Regions from separate parts of the Dactylosporangium sp. NPDC005555 genome, predicted to be linked through region 2. Evidence: riboswitches for the same ligand, from Rfam matches in the RefSeq annotation. Region 2 holds a riboswitch; each other region holds the start of a gene.
What was found. A riboswitch is a leader RNA that binds a small molecule or an ion and turns the genes downstream of it on or off. The one in region 2 is predicted to bind thiamine pyrophosphate.
Positions count from the first base shown of each region.

Region 1: linked by a shared signal. The riboswitch ahead of thiS (sulfur carrier protein ThiS) and the one ahead of ABZS58_RS16160 (ECF transporter S component) in region 2 are both predicted to bind thiamine pyrophosphate.
Region 3: linked by a shared signal. The riboswitch ahead of ABZS58_RS32210 (phosphoribosyltransferase family protein) and the one ahead of ABZS58_RS16160 (ECF transporter S component) in region 2 are both predicted to bind thiamine pyrophosphate.

Region 1 covers NZ_JBEXDG010000027.1:65,200-67,452, reverse strand. Annotated here, with positions in the region: gene ABZS58_RS28060 (thiazole synthase) at 1-652, opposite strand, end outside; gene thiS (sulfur carrier protein ThiS) at 645-851, opposite strand; TPP riboswitch at 850-960, opposite strand; gene thiO (glycine oxidase ThiO) at 986-2,041, opposite strand; gene thiE (thiamine phosphate synthase) at 2,038-2,253, opposite strand, start outside.
Region 2 covers NZ_JBEXDG010000012.1:64,782-67,034, reverse strand. Annotated here, with positions in the region: gene ABZS58_RS16165 (ABC transporter ATP-binding protein) at 1-659, opposite strand, end outside; gene ABZS58_RS16160 (ECF transporter S component) at 839-1,405, opposite strand; TPP riboswitch at 1,481-1,586, opposite strand; gene ABZS58_RS16155 (acyl-CoA dehydrogenase family protein) at 1,740-2,253, shown strand, end outside.
Region 3 covers NZ_JBEXDG010000035.1:44,938-47,190, forward strand. Annotated here, with positions in the region: gene ABZS58_RS32205 (hypothetical protein) at 1-622, shown strand, start outside; TPP riboswitch at 695-821, shown strand; partial or broken gene ABZS58_RS32210 (phosphoribosyltransferase family protein) at 893-1,513, shown strand; gene ABZS58_RS32215 (hydrolase) at 1,631-2,253, shown strand, end outside.

The DNA.
Region 1 (2,253 bases), on a different contig from region 2:
TGCGCGCCGGATGCTCGGCGCGGGTGACCGCCGACGCGAGCAGGACCCCGTCGCAGCCGAGCTCCATGGCGAGGGCGGCGTCGGACGCGGTGCCGATCCCCGCGTCGAGGATGACCGGCACGCCGACCTTCTGCCGGATGAGCGCGATGTTGTGCGGGTTGCGGATGCCGAGCCCGGATCCGATCGGCGCCCCGAGCGGCATGACCGCGGCGCAGCCCGCGTCGGCGAGGCGCTGGGCGATGATCGGGTCGTCGCTGGTGTACGGCAGCACGGTGAACCCGTCCTCGACGAGCCGCTCCGCGGCGGCGACGGTCTCGACCGGGTCCGGGAGGAGGGTCTCGTCGTCGCCGATGACCTCCAGCTTCACCCATGCCGTGCCGAACGCCTCGCGGGCCAGGTGGGCGAGCCTGACCGCCTCGATCGCGGTGTAGCAGCCGGCCGTGTTGGGCAGGATCCTCACCCCGCAGCGTTCGACGACGTCGAGCAGCGACGGCGCCGCCGGGTCGAGCCTGCGCAGGGCGACGGTGACGAGCGCGGTGCCGCTGGCCCGGATGGCGGCCTCGAGCGCGGTGTGGCTGGTGGCGCCGCCGGTGCCGAGGATGAGCCTCGAGCTCAGCGGCTCCCCGGCGATGGTCAGGTCCGGTTCAGCCACCTTGGACCGCCGTGAGGATGTCGATGGTGTCGCCGTCGGCGGGCCTGGTCGCGGCCCAGGCGGCGCGCGGCACGACGGCGCCGTTGAGCGCGACGGCGACACCCCGCGGGTCGGCGACCCCGGCGAGGCCACGCACGACGTCGGCGATGGTGGCGGCGTCGTCCACGTCGGAGGCGACGGCGTTGACCACGAGCTGCATTCGGCTCACTCCTGACTCCCTGCGCCGGCATGATCCGGATCAGGTTCGACGGTCGGGGGCTGACAGCCCCCCTCTCAGCCCGGTCACACCGGACTCCCGTGGGGTACGAACTGACCATAACCCCGGCGCGGTCCTCAGGTAAAGCGGCTCACCCCGCACGCGCTGAGGTCAACATCCGTCGATCCCTTCGTCACGAGGTCGGCGACGGCGTGCGCGGTGACCGGCGCGAGGAGCACTCCGTGCCGGTAGTGCCCGCCCGCGACGAACACGGTGCCGGGCCCGCCGGTTCCTTCGAGCCGGCCGATGACCGGGGCGTTGTCGGGGGTACCGGGCCGCAGCCCCGCGAGGGTCTCGGCGAGGGCGAGCTCGGCGACACCCGGCAGCAGGTCCGCGGCTGGTCTGAGCAGGTCGAGGACCCCGCCGGCGGTCACGGTCGTGTCGGCCCCGCGTTCCTCCTCGGTCGCGCCGACGACCAGCTCCCCGTCGGCGCGCGGCACCAGGTACACGTGACGGCCGAGCGCGACGCCCCGCACCACGTGCGTGAGCAGCGGCTCCGGCCCCCGCAGCCGCAGCAGCTGCCCCTTCACCGGCCGCACCGGCAACCCGGTCACCGCCGCCATCCCACACCCGTTGGCGACGATGATCACATCGTCCCGCAGGCTGGACGGATCGTGGACGTCCTTCTGGACTCGCCGGATCGGCAGCCGCTGCGACCGCAGCGCCGCCAGGAGCAGCCGCGGGTCGACCTGATGGTCACCGGCGGCCCGCGCGCCGCCGCGGATCCGGGGGCTGAGCATGGGTTCGAGCTCCCGGAGCGCCCGCCCGGCGAGGGGTTCGACCGGCGTGCCGGCCCGCCGGTAGTAGTCGACGAGCCGCCGTACCTCGGTCAGGTCGTCCTCGGTGAGCGCGACGAGCAGCGTCCCCTCGGTCCGGTATCCGAGCGGCATCCCGGTCGCGGCGCTCAGCTCCGCCGCGAAGCCGGGCCAGCGCCGCATCGAATCGAGCATCAGCCCCTGCAGCGCTTCCTCGCCGAAGGCGGTTTCCGCGGTCGGCGCCAGCATCCCGGCCGCGACCCGGCCCGCCCCGCGCGCCGGGTCGGCGTCGTAGACGGTGACCTGCTCCCCGCGCCGCGCCAGCTCCCACGCGACACTGAGCCCGACGATCCCACCCCCGATCACCCCGACCTTCACCGCGACGCCCCGGCGAGGACGGCGGCGAACTCGGCGGCCGCGGCGGCCGGGTCCGGGGCGCCGCTCATCGCGCCGACCACGGCGACCGCGTGCGCGCCCACCGCGAACAGTTCGGCCGCCCGGGAGGGGGTGACGCCGCCGATGGCGATGACCGGCACGTCGACCGCCTCGACGACGGCGCGCACGCCGGGCAGGCCGATGGCGGGTGGCAG
Region 2 (2,253 bases):
ACGACCAGCGGCGGCTGCTCCTCGCCGAGCGTCACCACCCGGTCGACCAGCGTCAGCGCCTCCTCCAGGCGGTGCTCGACGAGGATCATGGTGGCGTCGACGTCGTGCAGCGCTTTGCCGAGCGCCGCTCGTACCAGCTGCGCACCCTCCGGATCGAGATTGGCGGTCGGTTCGTCGAGCAGGAGCAGACCGGGCCGCGACACGAGCACGCCGGCGATCGCGAGCCGCTGCTGCTCCCCGCCGGACAGCGCGGCGGTGTCCCGGTCGCGGTCGTACGGGAAGCCGACCGAGGCGAGCGCGGCGTCGACCCGCGGCCAGATCCCGGCGCGGGGCACCCCACGGTTCTCCAGGCCGAACGCGACGTCGTCGCCGCAGCGGCTCATCACGAGCTGCGTCTGCGGGTCCTGGAACACGATCCCGGTGCCGGCCCTGCGCTGCCGGGCCGGGGCGCCGTCGACGAGGACCTCACCTTCCTGCTCGCCGGAGTCCTCGGCGAGCAGGCCGGCGAGGGCGGCGAGCAGGGTGCTCTTCCCGGCACCGGAGGCACCGGCCAGGAGGACCCGCTCGCCGTGTTCGATCCGCAGGTCGAAGTCGCGGACCGCCCAGGCCTTGCGCCCGGCGTGCCGCCACCCGAATCCCTTGAACTCGACCCTGCTCAGGCCGCCACCTCCGCTTCGCTCCGGCGTCGGCCTGAGCCAGAACTGTCACATGATGAGCGGCCCGAGACGCTCCGCTGACCGCTCATGCCGCCACCTCCGCTTCGCTCCGGCGTCGGCCTGAGCCAGAACTGTCACATGATGAGCGGCCCGAGCCGCTGCGCTGGCCGCTCATGCGGCGCTCAGACCGCGGCCCGTTCGCGGCCCGAGGGGAACCGGTCCAGGACACCGGTCGTCGCCAGGGAACGCTGCAGCGCCCACGAGCCGGCGCCCGCGATCACCGCGCCGCTGACCATGACGATCGCCGCGTACAGGGCCTTGTCCGTGTTGCTGAACGCGCCGTAGTACACGTTGAGGTCCAGCAGCGCCGCGCCGCCGCCCGCGAGCGCCCCCGCGACGACGGCGTTGCCGAGCCTGAAGCTGCGGTAGCCGGTGAACGCGAAGCCGAACTCGCCGCCGACGCCCTGCACCAGGCCGGACAGCAGCACGCCGAGGCCCCAGGTCGAGCCGAACAGCGCCGAGACGAGGGCCGCGACGAACTCCGTGTAGAGCCCGGCGCCCGGCTTGCGGATGACCAGCGGGCCGAGCACGCCCGGGATCAGCCACACGCCGTAGATGAAGGCCCGCCACGGCAGCGCGACGCTGTCCATGGCGTTCCACAGGTTGTTCCACGCGTAGAACACGGCGGCGAACGCCACCGCGATGACCGACGCGACGATGATGTCGACGGTCCGCCAACGAGTTTCCATTTCGGTGCCTCCTGGATCGGGGGTGAGCCAGAAGGAGACGCGACACCACGTCCAGATCGCCTGGACGTGGTGTGTTGCGTGAGGTGACCGAGCTTCCTGCGCTGGCATTACCCAGATCAGGTTCAAGGGTCTGCGGCTTTCGGCCGCACTCTCAGCGCTGTGCGCTCCCCTGTCGGATGTGGAGTTGTTTCCCGACGGTAACAGTGAACGAACTTCACACGAAGGTTCAGGTCGCCAAAATCACGGCGCTTGATCCTTCCCGGCGAGGCATGGTCTTCGCTACTCGCGGGTAATAGCCTGGCTGGTACAGGACTTGACACCTGGGGGTGCCGCAATGACGCAGGTCGCTTCTGACTCGACCGCCACCAGCGCTCAGACCGCTCAGACCGCCCGGACCGCCCACACGGAGCAGCAGGCACGGAAGGTCATCGAGGCCAGCCGCGAGACGGAATGGCGCAAGCCGAGCTTCGGCAAGGAGCTGTTCCTCGGCCGCTTCCGCCTCGACCTGATCGACCCTCCGCCCGCCGACAAGCACGCCGAGGCAGGCCGGGAGTTTCTCGCCAGGCTGCGCTCGTACATGAGCGGCGTCGACGGCCAGCAGATCGAACGCGACGCGAAGATCCCCGACGAGGTTCTCCGGGAGCTCGGCTCGCTCGGCGCCTTCGGGATGAAGATCGACCCCGGCTACGGCGGCGTCGGCCTGTCCAACCTCGACTACTGCCGGGCGCTCGCCCTCGTCGGCTCCGTCAACCCGTCGATCGGCGCGCTGCTGTCCGCGCACCAGTCGATCGGCGTGCCGCAGCCGCTGAAACTCGTCGGCACCGACGAGCAGAAGCAGAAGTTCCTGC
Region 3 (2,253 bases), on a different contig from region 2:
GCCTGGCTGGCAGGCACCCGTCCGGATCGGCTGCACCACGGACCTGTGGACCATGCCGTCCGGCGGACGATCCGGCAACGAGCTGAGCGACTGCACGGCGACGCTCATGGTCACCGGCTTCGAGCCGGCGGGCGCCGGCGGCGCCGCGCCCACGGTCACGACGTTGAACAGCGCCTTGTGGGCCTACGGGCAGACCTTCGTGACGCCGCCGTCCGCCCTGGTCGCGCTCGCCCTGTTCGTCTTCGCCGCGGCGGCGCGGCGAAGACGGGCCGAGGGACGGCGGTCCGGCCGCCGGGAGGCCGCCGACAGCGTCCTGCTGGCCGGCATGAGCCTGTCCCTCCTGTTGCTGGGCGTCACACTGTCGGTCATCGACCTGCGCTTCACGGTGCCGCTGCTGGTGCTGGCACCCCTGGCGGCAGCACTGGCGGCCCATCGGGTCGCAGCCCGCCCCGCCGCCGCGCCGGCCGCCGATACGCCTTCCGGACGAGCCCGACACGGCCGCGCCGGCGCCGTCCCGGCAGGAACGGACCGTCTCCTGACGCAACGGGCGCACACCGCCGATGTCGAGGCCGCACCCGGCACGCCCACCGACCCGCCGCGGACCCGGGCGGTCCGCAATTGACGGGCCGCCGGATGCTCCTATGACTCACCCCGCACTGGGGGCACCGCCGGCGTAGGTTGGGACGTAGGCCTACGAGACGTGCGGGAGAGCCCAGCTGGGTGACAGTTGAGCTGAGAGGCTGAACGACCGGACGGCCGGACGGCGATCCCCACCACCTGATCCAGGCAATGCTGGCGAAGGGAAACCGCCTCGTAGGTCTCTCGCGGCCCTCCGGCTCGCGGCCTGGGTGCCGGAGGGCGCGCCAGGAGAGCGTGGCGCCAGGAGGGGAAGATGATCAGGGGCAACCGGGTCTTCGCCGACCGTGTCGATGCGGGCCGGCAGCTCGCCGGCAAGCTGTCCCATCTGCGCGGACAGAACGTCGTGGTGCTGGGCCTGCCGCGGGGTGGCGTGCCGGTCGCCTATCAGGTGGCCGAAGCGCTCCGGGCCCCGCTCGACGTGATCGTCGTACGGAAGCTCGGCGCTCCGGCGCAACCCGAGCTCGGCATGGGTGCGATCGGCGAAGACGGCATCCGCATCCTCAACCCGCGGGTGATCCGCCACGTCGGCGTCTCCCCCGACGAGCTGGCGGCGGTCGAGGGATCCGAGCGGGCGGCGCTGGCCGGCCGTGCCCGGCGGCTGCGCGGGGACCATCCGGCGCAGGACCTCGACGGGCGCACCGCGGTCATCATCGACGACGGCGTCGCCACCGGCTCCACCGCCAGAGCGGCCTGCCAGGTGGCCCGTGCCCGCGGCGCGGCCCGCACCGTCCTGGCCGTCCCCGTCGTACCGGCGGGCCTCATCGAGCCGCTGGAGGACGTGGCCGACGAGGTGGTCTGCGTACGGGACCCGCGACGGCTGTCGTCGGTCGGCGAATGGTACGCCGACTTCGCCGCCACCTCCGATGACGAGGTTCGCGGGCTGCTTGCCCGGGCTGCCGCCCGTCCGGAGGTCACCGAGCCGGCAACCGCCGCCCGGCCGGTCGGCCGGTTCCGCGCCCACGACGAGAAGATCGCGGTCAGCGTCGGCAACATGACCTCCACCGGACGCCTCAGCCTGCCGCCGAAGGCGAGCGGGCTGGTGCTGTTCGCGCACGGCAGCGGCAGCAGCCGCCACAGCCCGCGCAATCAGTACGTGGCGCTCATCCTCAACCAGGCTGGCCTGGGCACCCTGCTCTTCGACCTGCTCACCCCGGACGAGGCGGCGAGCAGAGCCAACGTGTTCGACGTCGAACTGATCGCCGGACGGCTCGCCGGCGTCACCGCCTGGGCGCACGATCAGCCGTGGAGCCGGGACCTGAGCATCGGATGGTTCGGCGCCAGCACAGGCGCCGCGGCGGCACTGTGGGCCGCGAGCGAGCCGCGCGCCGGCGTCGACGCGATCGTCTCCCGCGGCGGCCGCCCGGACCTCGCCGGACCGCGGCTGCCCGCCGTCACCGCACCCACGATGCTCATCGTCGGCGCCATGGACACGCAGGTGCTGGCGCTCAACCGGGCCGCACAGCGCCGGCTGCGGTGCCCCAACGAACTCGTCGTCGTGCCGGGCGCCACGCATCTGTTCGAAGAGCCCGGCACCCTGACCGAGACCGCCCACCACGCCCGCACCTGGTTCACCACCCATCTGGGCCACGCCGCCCACGCGGACCGCCCCGCGGC